Regions from separate parts of the Wenzhouxiangella sp. XN24 genome, predicted to be linked through region 1. Evidence: riboswitches for the same ligand, from Rfam matches in the RefSeq annotation. Region 1 holds a riboswitch; each other region holds the start of a gene.
The links. Region 1 has a riboswitch for cyclic di-GMP ahead of G6032_RS10835 (putative Ig domain-containing protein). Riboswitches for the same ligand answer to the same signal wherever they lie in the genome.
Positions count from the first base shown of each region.

Region 1 (5,532 bases):
GCTAAGTCCGAAAAAGAAAGGGCCCCGAAAGGGGCCCTTGCAAGGTCGACTCCAAGGAGTCGTAGACGTGTCTGTGTCTAGCCGCGGCGGCGCATCATCCCGGCGCCCAGCAGGCCGAGACCGAGGAGGGCGAGGGTGCCGGGCTCGGGCACGCGACCGACGGTAACGTCGTCGACGCCGAAGCCGTCGTTCCCGTTGTTGGTGACAATCCGGATGCTCTCGATGTCCAACTCAGAGAAGAAGGACACGTAGAACACGCCCTTGTTGCCAAGCTTGCCTTTGAAGATGTCATCGATCGACAAGGTAAACGTGCCGTCAGTGGTTTCGAAATCGAAGCTCCCGCCAGCATCGTTGGGGTCTGTGATGAAGAAACCCACGGCATTGTTGCCCGCCGCCACATTGAACAGGAATTTCTGGGCGTCGAAGCTGTCGAGCCACTTGTTACCCGGGTCCGTGGTATTAAAGCGGCCGGAGAACGGGTTCGTGCCGGGGTCTCCGTTCAGAATGGCGAGGCCCTCATCGCAGTCGTAGCCCATGGACACGTTGTCGCACGCCCCGCCCGTGCCCGGCACTTCGCTTACGAATTCGCCGACAGACGTCATGATCGACAGGTATTGGGTGTTATCGTCAACGTCGGCGACGTCTTCGAAATCCTCGGTGGTGTAACCCGCCTGGAGGGTGCTCAGGAAGGCCAGTTCGGCATTCTTGGCAGCAGTCAGGTCGTTGGCGCTGATCTGGTAGGTAATTGGGCCGGCATGGGCAACACCGGCAACAGCCAGGGCTGCGACGGCGGAGAGAGCGAAAAGGGATGACTTGCGAATCATGGATGTTACCTTGGGTCACGAACGAATTACTTAGTTGCGTTTCATGATGCACAAGGCGTGCCAACTCGAAAATAACGAATAAAAACATCATTTTATGAATTTACCCATCGCGCCCCGCAGCCGGGTCTGTAAAGTCCGCCGACGTGAGCCACGTCACACTTTTCCCCGGCCAAAAAAATGCGCGGGCCACTCGCGCAGCCCGCGCATGGGAACCGGTCCCAGGGGACCGTTGCACTGCTCCCGAGACCGTTACTGGATCGTCTTGCTCACGACGGCTGACTTGGTGCTTTCGAGACCATCGGCGCATATGGCGGTGACCGCGAAATACCACGTGCCCTGACCGAGGTCCTGGATCTGGTGGCTGGTCGTGCCGCCGGGCAGTGTGATGACCTGGTCCAGCTGCGAGCCGTTGAGGCTGTAGTAGATCTTGTAACTGGCGACCGTGCCCATCGCCGAGCCGTCCACGCGCTCGGTCGGCGGGGCCCAGCTCAGTGTGGCCGAGCCGGTGACCGGCGGCGGCGCAAGCACCGTCAGGGTGAATGCCGGGAGGCTGACGGTGTACTCGCCGTCGGTCACGGAGATCGTGATCGGTCCGGTGGTACCGACATCGCCGACGCCGGGGGTGCCCTGCAGGTGTCCGTTCGAGGCGTTCAGGCTCATCCACCTGGGCTTACCGGTGACCGAGAAGGTCAGCGGATCGCCCTCGGGGTCAGACGCGTTTGGCGTGAAGTTCCACCCGTCGTTGACCTGCAGCTCGGTGGTCGCAGGCGTGCCGGAGATCTGGGGAGCCTGGTTGACAGGGACCGGATCCGGGATCGGCTCGGGGTCGGGCTCAGGCTCAGGAGTCGGCTCGGGGTCGGGCTCAGGGGTCGGCTCGGGGTCGGGCTCAGGGGTCGGCTCGGGGTCGGGCTCAGGGGTCGGTTCCGGGGTCGGTTCCGGGGTCGGTTCCGGGGTCGGTTCCGGGGTCGGTTCCGGGGTCGGTTCTTGAGGTGCCGCCACGCGGGCCTGGGCGTTGATCGCGTCCACCTGCGCCTCGGGCGCATATGCGGTGTCGAGCGTCGCCTGGCGCAGGGCCGTCTGCAGGTCGGCGGGGAGCTGCGCGGCGAGGTCGACAGGACTCGTGCCGGGTGCGGCCGCGTCCATGACCGAAATGGCCGCCGCGATGGCCGGATCGTTGTTGATCTGTTGTGCAGCGCGCAGCAGGCGGCTGGCCTGGACGAACGCCGTCGCGGGGATCGGCAGGGTGCTGACCGAGGCGTCCGGGTCGGCGTTGGGGCGGACCTGGCGCACGGCCTGGTCCATCGCGTCGGTCGCATTCACGTCGTACACGCGCAATTCGTTGCTCATGGTCTCGAGCAGGACGGCTGCGCTGGCGACGTTGGCGACCGCGGCGATCCGGGAGCGGCTTTCGAGGCCGCCCATGCCGTCGATCCAGCCGTCGATCAGGTCGGACGCGAGGGCCTGCATGATGGCGTCCCCGTCCATGGTGCTGCCGGTAGCGGTCATGGCATCGCGGGTGCGACGGATCATTTCGCCGAGCGTTTCGCTGGAGCGGACGATCATGTGGATGTTTTCGTCGGTGATCGGGGTCTCGACGGGATCGGCGATCACCGCCGTGTCGAGACCGAAGCCGTAGCGCGTGACGACGGCGTGGCTGGCGGCAGTGACGGTCTCGTTGCTGACGCCGCCGTTCATGCGGGCGGCTTCGAAGATCAGCGTCGAGAAGGGGTTCAGGTTCTTGACGGTGCGGTTCGACGGGCTATGCAGGACGGCGACCAGTTCGAAATCGGGAGCGAGTCCGGTGACGAGGTCGGTGCCCTGGTCGGCGCGAATCGTGAGTGCGTAATGCTTGCCCTGGGTCTTGATCCTGACGTCGTAGTCGGCGGTGCTGCCGCTGGTGCTTTCGCTGAGCAGGAGGCCGGTGTTGGCGAGGACGCGGACGCGGGCGCCGATGATGGGGCCGTCGCCGACGCTGCCGGTGATGTGGGTTTCGACCTCGGGATCGATTGGCGGGGTCGTGCTGGGGGGCGGCGTCGTGCTGCTTGGCGGCGGCGGCGTCACGGCCGCCGCGGTGTCATCGCTCTCGCTGCCGCAGCCGCTCAGCGTCGTCAGCAGGAATGCAACCGTCAGTGCGGTGAAACGCGACTTTAGAAGTGTGTTCCAGGTAGCCATGGCGAAACCTCGCTTCGCATCATGGCCACGGAAAAGTTGAACTCACGGGTAGCAGTGCATTGCAGTGCGCGGACAGGACCGCGCCGGATCGGACGCGCCGGAGAGGGAAAGAGGCTCGCTAACCTGGAGCGGCGTTGCAGCCTGAGATATGAAGAATGTCTTTCCATGTTTTCTGGCGGCCCCGCTATCGTAGAACCCTGCGTTGGGTTCCTTAGACCGGTGGCTTTGCGTCCTCACCTTTCAGTGAGTTTGCCTTTTTCAGTGGCCTCGACTTTCGTAAGTCTTTACGTATCGCCCGTTTCCGGGATGTACCGACAGGGGAAACCGCCGAGAGGCTTGGCCGTTCGGGGGTCTTTGGTACAGGAGGTTGCCGTTTGGCTGGAGGGCGCCCTGGGAGGGGGAGTAGCGCGATCCGGTTCTTTGGCAACCCCGCTGTCGTAGGACCTTGTCCCTTAGACCGGTGGCTTTGCGTCCCCGCCTTTCGACGAGTTTGCCCTTGTCAGTGGGGGTAGTTCTACGCCCGGTCGGGGTGGGGTGCAATAGGTATTTGGCGCGGGTTTGGGGGGAGAGATGGGAAGTGTGACGGGGGTCACACTCTGGTTGGCTGGTTGGGGTCGGACCGTAGTAAGTGTATGAAATAAATAGAGAAAGGGCAAAATACGCCCTTTTTAGAAGGCTTAGAATGGATTTCTCTTGGGTAAAAACGGCTTCTAAGGCCGGTCAACTCGCTTAAAGCCTGAATCGCACTCCGGGGGGGCATTGCGGTGAAATGCCTTGGTATAGCCGACGCGAGCGACGCCATCATTCTTGCAAAGGTGTGGCTCGAAAAAGAAAAGCCCCCTGCAACTTCGTTGCAGGGGGCTTTTGCGTCGGTCTACGGATCGACGGAAACCCGTCCTTCCGAATCAGTTCAGGCAGCAGCGCGTCTACGCGCGAAGCCAACGCCGATCAGGCCAAGTCCCAACAGAGCCAGTGTGCCAGGCTCCGGTACAGCAGTTGCCACCTCGAAGGCGACGCCGTTGGCGCTTGAGAGTTCAACTTTATCAAACTTGCCGACGAAACTGACGTAGGCATCGAAACCGAAATTGTTCGCGGTGCCCCCACCAATAGAACTCAGCGTCGTGCCAGTGATGGCCAGGACGTTGCTACCGCCGGAGAAGAACGTCACCACGTTGTACGAGTCCACCGATCCCCAGTAGAAATCGAACGCGCCGTCCAGGTCGGAGATGACGATCTTACTGATTGCGCCCGGAGGCACATTTTTACTGCTGGTCACGTTATATGACAACGTCTTGTCCGGGTCGGACGAGTCCCACCCGGGAGTCTTGTAGTCGCCGGGCTCGAATTCAGCGGGAGCAATAACAGCGCCACCGCTTACGGTGTAGCGGTCGCCGAGTTGTACGCAGGTTGCGGCAATGCAGTCCTCGCCAAGGTATTCGCCTGTGATTCCGCTGGAAGTGTCGTCAACGAAAATCGGCCCAGCGGACGCAACGCCGGTCCCCAACGCAGACAATGCCAAAAGGCTCGCTGCCGCGCCGAAAGTCTTGTATCTCTGAGTCAAGTTCATTTTTTCATTCCCTCGCGCCTGATCCGCGCAGTTTCGTTCTAAACCGTCATCCGGGATGTGAATCCCGTTCGTGGAGAGACATACAAGTTTCGTACCATAGTCTCAACCGACTGAAATAAATGCCGTTATTGCGGCGCGACAGCGTTCGAGAATCAGAAATTGTAAGGAATTTCGACAAAAAGCCGGGTGGTCTACGCGCTGTACCGCGGCGCCCGCTCCCAGGCCAGCGAGGAGGCGACGATCTGGTCCAGGTCGTCGTGCTTCGGCGTCCAGCCAAACAGCTCGCGGATGCGGCTCGCGTTCGCAACCAGCGTCGGCGGATCGCCGGCGCGACGCTCGGCCTCGCGCACGGGCAGCGGCTCGCCAGTGACGCGTTCGAAGGCCTGCGCAACTTCACGCACACTGTAGCCGTGCCCGTAGCCGCAGTTGAGCACCTTTGGTTCGCCGCCGTCGCGCAACCAGCGCAACGCATCGAGATGCGCGGTGGCCAGGTCTTCGACATGGATGTAGTCACGCACGCCAGTGCCGTCCGGCGTGTCGTAGTCGGTGCCAAAAATGGTGAGCGCTTCGCGTTTCCCAACCACCACTTCGCACGCGACCTTCACCAGCAGCGTGGCATTCGGCGTGGATTGGCCGATGCGCCCTTCGGGATCGCTGCCGGCCACATTGAAGTAACGCAGCGCGACGTATGACGGGCCACCCGCCGCCGCGAGATCCCGCAGCATCCACTCGCTCATCAGCTTGGACGTGCCATAAGCGTTGATCGGCGCCGTCGGCGTGTCTTCGCTCGCGACGCCGCCCGGCGGCAGGCCGTACACGGCGGCCGTGGACGAGAACACGATGTGCTTCACCCCGGCCTCGGCAGCGCACTGCAGGAGATTCCGCGTCGCGCAGGTGTTGTTCCGGTAGTACTTCAGCGGATCGGTGACCGATTCCGGGACCACGGTATGCGCTGCGAAGTGCATGATC
Region 1 covers NZ_JAAMFG010000034.1:665,251-670,782, reverse strand. The annotation lists gene G6032_RS10840 (PEP-CTERM sorting domain-containing protein) at 78-824, opposite strand; gene G6032_RS10835 (putative Ig domain-containing protein) at 1,074-2,996, opposite strand; cyclic di-GMP riboswitch class I at 3,168-3,260, opposite strand; cyclic di-GMP riboswitch class I at 3,416-3,501, opposite strand; gene G6032_RS15495 (PEP-CTERM sorting domain-containing protein) at 3,907-4,563, opposite strand; gene galE (UDP-glucose 4-epimerase GalE) at 4,755-5,532, opposite strand, start outside.

Region 2 (5,532 bases), on a different contig from region 1:
AACATCACCAAGGGGCTTGGCGCGGGGGCGAACCCGGACCTCGGGCGCCAGGCGGCGATGGAGGATCGCGATCGCATCCAGGAAGCCATCGAGGGCAGCGACATGCTGTTCATCACGGCGGGCATGGGCGGCGGCACCGGCACGGGCGCGGCGCCGATCGTCGCGCAGGTGGCCAAGGAGCTCGGCATCCTGACGGTGGCGGTCGTGACCAAGCCCTTCGGCATGGAGGGCCGCAAGCGCCTGGACATCGCGGAGAACGGCATCACCGAGTTGTCCAAGTACGTGGACTCGCTGATCACGATCCCGAACCAGAAGCTGCTCACGGTGCTGGGCAAGCAGACCACGCTGCTGGACGCCTTCAAGTCGGCCAACCAGGTGCTGCAGGGGGCGGTGCAGGGTATCGCCGAGCTGATCACCCGGCCCGGCCTGATCAACGTCGACTTCGCCGACGTGCGCACCGTGATGTCCGAGATGGGCATGGCGATGATGGGCACGGGGCGCGGCACCGGCGAGGACCGGGCGCGCGAGGCCGCCGAAGCGGCGATTTCCAGCCCGCTGCTGGAGGACATCAACCTCGAGGGTGCCAAGGGCATCCTGGTGAACGTCACGGCGGGGATGGACCTGTCGATCGGTGAGTTCGACGAGGTCGGCAACGTGGTCAAGGAAAGGGCCTCCGACGACGCCACGGTGGTGATCGGTACGGTCATCGATCCGTCCATGGAGGGCGAGGTGCGCGTCACGGTCGTCGCCACGGGGCTCGGCGGGGTGGTGCGCCAGCGCGAACCCGAGTTGCGCGTGGCCAGCAGCACCCGCCGCCAGCCGCGTGTGCGGCAGGGCGTCGGCATCGGACCCGTGAACTACAACGAGCTGGACGCGCCGCCGGTGGTGAGGCGGCGTGCCGAGGAGGTCGAAGAGCAGGAAGTCGAGGCGCCGAAGCGGGCCGTCGGCCAGAGCTTCGACTACCGGGCCGACCCCGAGATGCTCGATATCCCGGCTTTCCTGCGCCGCCAGGCCGACTGAGACCGGTACGATGCCTCCCGGGGGAGCCCCGCTCTTCCTCCCCCGGGAGGCGTCCGTTTTAGCATTTTGTGAAAATTATGTTACCTTGTCTCGTTAGTTTGCCCTGAGAAGCGTAACGGCTGGCTGCCTTACGCTCCTTTCATGTGGGCGCACCGAACACGACGGGGCCGTAGCGGCCCCGGCGCTCCGGCCGGGCCGGGCGCGACACGGAGAGGCGTGATGCTGAAACAGCGGACCCTGAAAAACACTATCCGGGCGACGGGCGTCGGCCTGCACACCGGCGAGAAAGTCCTCATGACGCTGGGACCGGCCCCGGTCAATTCCGGCATCGTGTTTCGCCGCAGCGACCTGGACCCGGCCCCGCAGATTCGCGCGGACGGCATGCTGGTCGGCGAGACCACCCTCGGGACGACCCTCGTGCAGGACGGCGTGCGCGTGGCCACGGTCGAGCACCTGATGTCGGCTTTCGCCGGCCTCGGCATCGACAACGCGACGGTCGAACTGTCCGCGACGGAAGTGCCGATCATGGATGGCAGCGCCGGGCCGTTCGTGTTCCTGATCCAGTCCGCCGGGATCGCGGAACAGTCCGCCGCCAAGCGTTTCATCCGCATCCGCCGGCCGGTGGAGGTCCACGAGGGCGACAAGTGGGCGCGTTTCACCCCCTTCGACGGCTTCAAGGTCAATTTCGAGATCGAATTCGATCACCCGGTGTTCAAGCGCCATGCCCAGACTGCCTCGATGGACTTCGGCACGACCTCGTTTCTCCGCGAGATCAGCCGCGCGCGCACCTTCGGCTTCATGCGCGACATGGAGTTCCTGCGCTCGATGAACCTCGGTCGCGGCGGCAGCCTCGACAACGCCATCGTGCTCGACGACTACCGGATCCTCAACGACGACGGGCTGCGCTACGAGAACGAGTTCGTGCGCCACAAGATTCTCGACGCCATCGGCGACCTCTACCTGCTCGGTCACAGCATCATCGGCGAGTTCAGCGGCTACAAGTCCGGGCACGGCCTGAACAACCAGTTGCTGCGCGAACTGGTGCGCAACGAATCCGCCTGGGAAGAAGTGACCTATGCGGACGAGCGCGACGCGCCCTTGAGCTTTGCCGCCGCCGCGGCCTGAGCCTGATCGCCGCGGCTCGGCGGGCGGGCCGGACCTCGATCGCCGCAGCTCAGCGCGTCGGCCGGACCTTGACGTGCACGCGGGTCACGGCGCCGTCGTAACGCGGCGCGAGGCGCGCGACGAGCTCCGGGGCATGAAAACGAATGCGGGTCGCCCAGGCGGCGCTGTCGGCCAGGATCACGACGGTATGCTCGTGCAGGACGGCGCCGGTGACGTGGGCCGCCAGTTCATCCGGCAACAGGGTACGCACGCGGGCATCGAGCTCGCCCGCCTCCCGGGCCCTCAGGACGAGCTGCGACAGGTCGTTTCCGGCCAGCAAGTCCTTGAGCTGCTTGGGTTCTCCGCGAGTGATGTGGTTTTCCCCGAGTTGAGTGAGCGGTGATTTTGCGGCATAGTGGCTAAGCTTGTAAAAGGCAAAGGCGTCGAGAGGCGCCGGCGCAAAGCCACCGGTCTGAGGTTTCCGGTCCTGGTGGGCCGGACTGGCGACAGCGGAGCTGCCGAGCATGACTGAACGAAAAACCAGCAACATACCTGGCCGAAACCGGTTCGCCGGACGCCCGTTGCCTGTCGTCCCGTCCCCCGGGAGGCGGTCGTGAACCTGCTGGTATTCACTTCCCGCACCGGACGCACCCGCCAGGTTCCCCTGAGCCCGCGACCCGTGCTGCTGGTTTCCCTGGCTGTTCTCGCGCTCGTGTTCGTGGCGGGCCTCCTGGCCGGCCGCATTTCCCAGCCCGAAGAAGAGCCGGCGATCATCGCCGAGCTGCGCGCCACCCTCGAGGCCCAGCAGGACGAACTCGCCGCCATCCGCGACCAGTCCGGACGCAATCTCGACGCGCTGGCCATCCGCCTCGGCCAGCTGTCCGCCCACATCACCCGCCTGGACGCCCTCGGGCAGCGCCTCGTGACCATGGCGGATCTCGAGGACGGCGAGTTCAATTTCGGCTCCATGCCGCCGCAGGGCGGGCCCGACCCGGTCGAGGACGCGGCCTCGCTGCGCTCCGGCGAGATCTCCGTGCTGCTCGACGAGCTCGAGTACCAGATCGCGGATCGCACCCGCCAGCTCGACGTACTCGAGGCGCTGCTGTTCAACCGCCGCCTCAACGATGAAGTCCGCCTCGAGGGGCGTCCCATTCGCGGCGGCTGGACCTCTTCGGGCTACGGCTATCGCACCGATCCGTTCACCGGCAAGCGCGCCTTCCACAGCGGGCTCGATTTCGTCAGCCCGGCGGGCAGTGACGTGCTGGCGATCGCCGCGGGCGTCGTCACTTTCTCCGGCAAGCGCGCCAACTACGGTTACCTGATCGAGATCGATCACGGCAACGGCCTCGTCACCCGCTACGGCCATAACACCGAAAACCTGGTGACGGTCGGCGACGCCGTGAAGAAGGGCGAGGTGATCGCCCTGGTGGGTTCGACCGGCCGCTCGACCGCGCCCCACGTTCACCTGGAAGTGATCGAGAACGGCCGGCACGTCAATCCGCGCCAGTACCTGAAGTGACGCCGCGAGGCGCCGACGCGCGCGGTTTCGGCGGCCGGCAGTTTCCCCCTTGGGCTCGAGGCCGTAAAATACGCGGTCTTTGAGCGTCGGCGGCGCCCGTCGCCGCCAGCCACAGAATCTTTTCACGGGCGCCCGCGCCGCGAGCGTGCCCCGAGGTATCCAGCAGTGCGCAATCTGTTCGCAGGGATTTTCGGCAGCCGTAACCAGCGACTGCTCAAGAGCTATTCGAAAAACGTCAAGCAGATCAACGCGCTGGAGGAGACCGTCAGCGCCCTGTCGCCGGAGGACATGAAGGCCCGCACCGCCGAGCTGAAGGCCGAGGTCGAGGCCGGCAAGACGCTCGACGCCGTGCTGCCGGAAGCCTTCGCCCTGGCCCGCGAGGCGGCGAAACGGGCCCTGGGCATGCGCCATTTCGACGTCCAGCTGATCGGCGGCATGGCGCTGCACGAGGGCAAGATCTCGGAAATGCGCACCGGCGAAGGCAAGACGCTGGTCGCGACCCTGCCGGCCTACCTGAACGCCCTGTCCGGCAAGGGCGTGCACATCGTCACCGTCAACGAGTACCTCGCGCAGCGCGACGCCGAGTGGATGGGACCGGTGTACGAGACGCTCGGCCTCACGGTCGGCGTCATCCGCTCCAACCAGGATCCGGCCGAGAAGCATGCGGCCTACGGCGCCGACATCACCTACGGCACGAACAACGAGTTCGGTTTCGACTACCTGCGCGACAACCTCGCCTTCAGCCTCGAGCAGCGCTCGCAGCGCGGCCTGAACTTCGCGATCGTCGACGAGGTCGACTCGATCCTCATCGACGAGGCGCGCACCCCGCTGATCATTTCCGGTCCGGCCGAGGACAGCACCGAGACCTACCTGAGGGTGAACCAGCTCGTGCCGCAGCTCGAGCCGCAGGTCGAGAAGGAAGGGCCCGGCGATTTCAGCGTCGATGAGAAAGCCAAGCAGGCCTTTCTCACCGAAGAGGGCCACGCCAAGGTGGAGGCCCTGATGGCCTCGGCCGGGCTGATCCAGCCGGGCGAAAGCCTTTACGACGCGCGCAACATCATGCTGATGCAGCACCTGGCCGCCGCCCTGCGCGCGCATTTCATCTATCGCCGCGACGTCGAGTACATCGTCAAGGACGGCGAGGTCATCATCGTGGACGAGTTCACCGGCCGCACCATGCCGGGACGCCGCTGGTCGGACGGCCTGCACCAGGCAATCGAGGCCAAGGAAGGGGTCAAGGTCCGCCAGGAGAACCAGACGCTCGCCTCGATCACTTTCCAGAACTTCTTCCGCATGTACGAGACCCTGTCCGGCATGACGGGCACGGCCGACACGGAGGCCTTCGAGTTCCAGCAGATCTACGGTCTCGAGGTCGTGGTGATCCCGACCCACCGCCCCATGATCCGCGCCGACCACGCGGACCTGGTCTACCTGACGAAGAAAGACAAGTTCGACGCCATCCTCGACGACATCCGCGACTGCCGTGAACGCGGCCAGCCGGTGCTCGTGGGCACGACGTCCATCGAGACCTCCGAGCTGTTGTCCAGCGTCATGACCAAGGAGAAGATCGGCCACGAGGTGCTCAACGCCAAGCAGCACGCCCGCGAGGCGGAAATCGTGGCGCAGGCGGGGCGGCCCGGCGCGGTGACCATCGCCACCAACATGGCGGGGCGCGGCACCGACATCGTGCTCGGCGGCAGCATCGTCGCGGACCTGGACGCGGCCGGGGACGACCCGGAGAAGCAGGCGAAGGTCAAGGAAGAATGGCAGGCGCGTCACCAGCAGGTGATCGACGCCGGCGGGCTGCACATCATCGGCACCGAGCGCCACGAGTCGCGGCGCATCGACAACCAGCTGCGCGGCCGCTCAGGGCGCCAGGGCGACCCGGG
Region 2 covers NZ_JAAMFG010000021.1:238,081-243,612, forward strand. The annotation lists gene ftsZ (cell division protein FtsZ) at 1-1,020, shown strand, start outside; gene lpxC (UDP-3-O-acyl-N-acetylglucosamine deacetylase) at 1,240-2,145, shown strand; gene G6032_RS02500 (DciA family protein) at 2,195-2,464, opposite strand; cyclic di-GMP riboswitch class I at 2,548-2,647, shown strand; gene G6032_RS02505 (M23 family metallopeptidase) at 2,738-3,643, shown strand; gene secA (preprotein translocase subunit SecA) at 3,809-5,532, shown strand, end outside.
Region 2: linked by a shared signal. The riboswitch ahead of G6032_RS02505 (M23 family metallopeptidase) and the one ahead of G6032_RS10835 (putative Ig domain-containing protein) in region 1 are both predicted to bind cyclic di-GMP.

Region 3 (5,532 bases), on a different contig from region 1:
GGCCGCGTGACCGTCAACCAGAGCCGGTCGTCCTCGCCGGCGGCTGCCGGGTCGGCGCACGCGAGGACCAGGAACAACAAGGCCAGGGGCAGTGCGATGCACTGGAGGGGGTGGCTGGCGTGCCGGGCGCATGCGTGCATGGCTCAGTACCCGCACTCGGCCAGGGGCGGGGGGGTGCAGAAGCCGCAGCTGGCCGCCTCCTCGTCCTCGACGCGTACCGCGATCCAGTTGCGGATCGCGAGGTAGCACGGGTCCTCGACGTCGGGGAAGATGTCCCCTCCGGTGTGGGTGCCCGAGATCGAGAAGACGCCCTGCAGCGGCTCCAGCAACAGCTTGCTCTGGGCCGGGTTGTCGAGATTGGCGAAGGCCTTCGCCGAGAAGAAGTTGGCCATCATCTCCACCGAGCCGGGTTCGGCCTGCGGGAAGATCTTGAAGGCCCCGCCGGAACCGGCGCCGACGTCATGACAGCCGCTCGCCGCACAGGTCGTCTGCCCGGTGCGGCCGTTGATCACGGCATCCATGACGGGGTTTACACAGTTGCTGTAATCCGCGACGCACAGGGTGCCGCCCGTGGCGGACACCGGGGTATTGTCGACCTCGCCGCCGCACCCGCCCAGCAGGACGGCGGCGATCATCGCGAGCGAATAACACCCTGTGCTACGCATAGGCCATTCCTAGGTCCCGCACTCGCCCGCGGCGATCCAGTCGAAGATCGCCTGCCACTCCGGCTGGTCCGGCGAAAGCACGGGCGTACCCGATGCGGGATCAGCAGGGTCCACGCCGATGCGCGGATGCGGCGGATCGTCGGCCTCGGTCGAAGTCGGACGGCGCAGCAGGGCATTGGCCTCCGGGTCGCAGACATCCGCCACCATCGTCACCGAGACGTTGAAATCACCCTCGATGTTGCCGGTCAGCACATAGCGCGAAGAGCTGAAGCTGGCGTTCAACGGCTCGTCCGGCAGGGATGCCGTCCCCGTATTGCCGAAGGGCTGGTGACAGGACGCGCACTGCTCCATCAGCACGGGATGGACGGTGGCCGCGAAAACGCTCTCGGAGAGTCCCTGCAGGCCGCCGCGCACTTCGGAAAGCGCCCGGAAGCCGTCGTTGTCGGCGTCGTCGAAGGGGTCGTTGTAGTACTGCCCGCCGAGATCGATCCACTCGGCGACCAGGCGCAGCTCGCTCGCGTTCAGCATGGCGCTGTGATCGACCGTGGGCGGCTCGACGCGCTCGCCGCCGGCGCGCAGCGGCGCTTCGAAGAGCTTCGCCATCAACGCGCTGGCCCGGGCGCCGTCCCGCGAGCCGCCGCTGCTGACCAGCGGCGCCTCGCGCGCCAGTTCCAGCTCGCCATCGGGCCGCACGTTGATGGTCGGCAGGCCGGTGTCCGGATCGAGGATGGGGTCCCCGACCATGATCTCCTCGTAGGACTTCAGTCGCCCGGACCCCGAGGTCGTGCCACGCAGGTCGAGGCCCGCGGCGAGCGGATCCTCCGGGTCATCGCTCAAGTGGCAGCCGATACAGGTATCGGCGCCGCGGTCGGCCTCCCAGATCGGCTGCACATGGTCGGGATAGTTGATGATCCCGTCCACCGGCGCGGGCACGCCCGGCGGCAGATCGGCATAGCTGATCAGCAAGGGCGGATCCGCGGGGCGGCCGGCCTGGACGGGATCCGTCCACACGTCCTCGTACACGATATCGGCATCCAGCTCGAGCGCGGTCGGATCGAGCCGGGTCCGGGTCTCGGCCATGGATTCGCCGAGTTCGCCGGTCCAGTTCGCGTTCGGATGAAAGCCGGCGATCGGCGCCGAGTTCAACGCGCTGCCGCGCCGCGGCGAATGACAACCGTTGCATGTCCGGGTCTCGCCGGGGCGCACCTGCAGCCAGTTCGTGTGTACCTGGATCGCACGGCCGTGCGCATCCACCGCGACGACGCCGAGCGGCGTATCCGCCGGCACCTTGACCCGGAAGGAGCCATCCGGCTCGATCTCGGCGTAGCCGACGATCTGCTGCATCTCGAGGTTGGTCTCGCCGATCGCCTCGCGGGACACCCCGGGCGGCGTCGGCACGGCCTCGGTGACGCGTACGAAGCGTGCCGGTCGCTGGGCCGCGGTCGTCAGCGCGGGGTCCTTCAGCGTCATGAGATCGGCCACGGCACTGCGCGTGTCGTCCGGCGGCGGGGTGGTCATCGGAATGCTCTCGTCGCCGACGAGCATGCGCGCACCCATCAGGCCGAGGCCGTCGGTGTCATAGACGCTCTTCACGTTGAGTACGCCCATGCCCTCGGCCGCCAGTGCGGCGTCGAGCGGCTTGTCCGTAACGGTGTTCGGCGCCGGGCGCGCCTGGATCGCGATCGGGTCCGTGTAGGCCCAGCCTTCCTCCGGCAACGCGATCGGACGGAGGCTCTTGTTGGCGATATCGAACATGTAGACGCCATAGAGCGGCGGGCCCTCGACTTCTTCTTCGAGGCCGGTGACCGGGTCGAGCTCCATCTCGGGACGAAATGGCGACCAGCTGACCAGGGCCCGGTTCGTGCCGTCCCACAGCGGATAGGGGGTCGTGTAGCGGCCGAACTCGGAAACGCCGCGACCCGTTTCCACCGGGAACAATGTCAACTGCTCCTGCCCCACCGCATCGGCCGCGGCGCCCGGCACGGGTTCTCGGGATTCGGCAAAATTGCGAATATCCACCGCCATCAAGGCGCCACCCTCGCGGGTACCGGATAGCGGCATCAGCGAGGTCATGACGCGTCCGTCGGGCATTTCGCGCGGATGCAGAAAGCTGTTGCCCGGACTGAAGGCACCGTACTGGACGAAGATATTGGTGCCATCCGGGTTGGTGATGAACAGCGGGAAATGGTTGCGGTTGCCGACATGGTCCCAGCGCGCAAACAGGATTTCCCCAGTCGCGAGCACGGTGGGATTACGGTCATGGCTCTGGTTGAAGGAAATCTGCCGGATGTCCTCGCCGTCGGCGCCCATGACATGCAAGGCAGCCACGCGCTCGCGCTCGTATTCGTCGCGGTAGGCATAAGGCTGGATGTTGCGCTCGGCCAGCAGCTCGCGGGATTTCTGCTGCCGGTTGGAACTGAACACGATGCGGCCGTCCGGCAGGTAGGCGGGGTCGATGTCGTCGCCCGCATTCGCGACCGCATCGTCGGCGATCAGGCGCCGCAGGCTGCGGCTCGGCAGGTCCAGTTCGAAGATGTTCCAGCTGGGGTTGCCGGGCCCCCGCATCGAGAACAGCACGCGCTCGCCGTCGTAAGACACCTCCGGATCCGAGACGTCACCCTCGCCCTGCGTGAAGGGGGCGGTGAGGTTCTCCAGCGGCGCGCTGGGCGAAGACAGGTCCTTGAGCATCAGGTCGCCGCCGGCGGCGAAATTGGCCGCATCGGTGGGATTGCCCAGCGCGGAGACCTGGCGCTTGGCGAACACGATCGGGAAATCCCCTTCCACCACGATCGCGGACGAGACGCTTTCCTCTTCGCCGCCGCAGCCCCCCAGGGCCAGCAGCGAAAACGAAAGCAATGCAGAGACGGTCAGCTTGTATCCGTTGGCCCCAGCCATATCGATCCCCCCTCTCGGAGTATCGTCGGCGGGAAGGGACGCAAAGCTGGAAGCCGGTGGATGGCACCATCCATCGACCGGCGGGTCGGACAACCGGGAAAACGCGACTCGTGCGCCCGGGCAAGCTAAGCCCGTTATCGTTTTCCATGGCCGGCAACCCCGCTGTCGTGGATCTCGGATCCCTTAGACCGGTGGCTTTGCGTCCCCGCCTTTCGACGGGTTTGCCTTTGTCAGCGACGCCACGGATGCCAGAGAGCCCGCAAGCTGTCAAGCAACTGGTCGAGATGTTGCGTCATCGGATCGTGCGGCGGGCGGGACTTTCGACACCTGGACTCGGTCCAAGCTGCGGATTTTACTTACGATTCCTCACGCAGGGCCCGACCGGGGCGCGGCGCCGCCCGGAGTCCGGTGCCGCCCGGGCCACGCTGCCTGGCGCCAGGTGACGCTGCGCGTCACTTTCCGTCCGACACACCGCCCGGGGGTGTAGCGGCAAATCAGTAGTTGGAGGCCGTTGGCGGGTCGAGTATTCTCAGGCACGCAAAACGCGCCGAGGAGATCGCCATGGAGTTCTGGATTCTGATTGCAGTGCTTGCCGCCGTCGTGCTCTGGGCGATCGCGACCTATAACAAGCTCGTCAACCTGCGAAACGCGGTGAAGAACGCCTTCGCGCAGATCGATGTCCAGCTGACGCGGCGCTACGACCTGATCCCCAACCTCGTGGAAGCGGTCAAGGGCTACATGAAGCACGAGCGCGAGACGCTCGAAGCGGTCATCGCCGCCCGCACGCGAGCCGTCTCCGGCCTGCAGGCCGCGGCCGCTCATCCCGAGAGCGCGGCCGCGATCGCGGAGCTGTCGGGTGCGGACTCCGCTCTCTCGTCGGCACTGGGCCGCCTGTTCGCCCTGTCCGAGTCCTATCCGGACCTGAAGGCCGATCGCAACATGATGCAGCTGCAGGAAGAACTCACGAGCACGGAGAACCGCGTGGCGTTCGCGCGCCAGGCGTTCAACGACAGCGTCATGCAGTACAACAACACCCGGGAGAATTTCCCGAACAACCTCGTCGCGAACTCCTTCAACTTCGACCCCGCTGCATTCCTGGAGATCGAGTCCGAAGAGAAACGGCAGGTGCCGCAGGTCACCTTTTGATTAGCGACCGCTAGCCGGCTCGCGGGCCCGGCCAGGCATGGACTTCTTCGGCAGGCAAGCGGCGGCACGCGGGCGTTCGCGCTGGCTGCTGGGGGCGTTCACCATCGCGGCCGGTGCCGTGGCGCTGTCGGTCGCGGCGGTGCTGACACTCCTGTTCGGTGCTGCCAACACGCCCCCGGGGCAACTGCCGCGCACCGCGCTCGATCCCGCGGTGTTCGTCGTCGCGGCCATGGCCACGGCCGCATTCATCGGCATCGCTTCCCTCTGGCGTCTGCGCAGCCTGCGCAGCGGCGGGGGCGCCGTGGCCGTCTCGCTGGGCGGGGAACGCGTCACCGGCCTCGAGCAGGATCCGCTCAAGCGCCGCCTGCACAACGTGGTCGAGGAAATGGCGATCGCCGCCGGACTGCCGGTTCCCGAGGTCTACGTGCTGGAAAACGAGCCCGGCATCAATGCCTTCGCGGCCGGGCTGCACCCTTCCAACGCGGCAGTGGCCGTCACCCGGGGCGCACTCGAACGGCTGGCGCGTGATGAATTGCAAGGCGTGATCGGGCATGAGTTCAGTCACATATTGAATGGTGACATGCGGCTCAATGCCCGTCTCATGGGCTACGTGTTCGGCCTGGTCGCCGTCAGCATGACCGGCCGGCTGCTGTTGCGCGGGGCGGCGCTGGGCGGGGGCCGGCGACGGGGCCCGGGCGGCCGGGGCGGGGCTTCAGGCGCGGGCGCCGCCCTGCTTGCCGCAGGGCTCGCCATCGTGGTGCTCGGCTCGATCGGCGTGCTCGCGGGACGCATCCTCCAGGCCGCCGTGTCACGCCAGCGCGAGGTG
Region 3 covers NZ_JAAMFG010000028.1:94,825-100,356, forward strand. The annotation lists gene G6032_RS04800 (outer membrane beta-barrel protein) at 1-140, opposite strand, end outside; gene G6032_RS04805 (hypothetical protein) at 144-665, opposite strand; gene G6032_RS04810 (PD40 domain-containing protein) at 675-3,560, opposite strand; cyclic di-GMP riboswitch class I at 3,710-3,796, opposite strand; gene G6032_RS04815 (LemA family protein) at 4,122-4,706, shown strand; gene G6032_RS04820 (M48 family metallopeptidase) at 4,744-5,532, shown strand, end outside.
Region 3: linked by a shared signal. The riboswitch ahead of G6032_RS04810 (PD40 domain-containing protein) and the one ahead of G6032_RS10835 (putative Ig domain-containing protein) in region 1 are both predicted to bind cyclic di-GMP.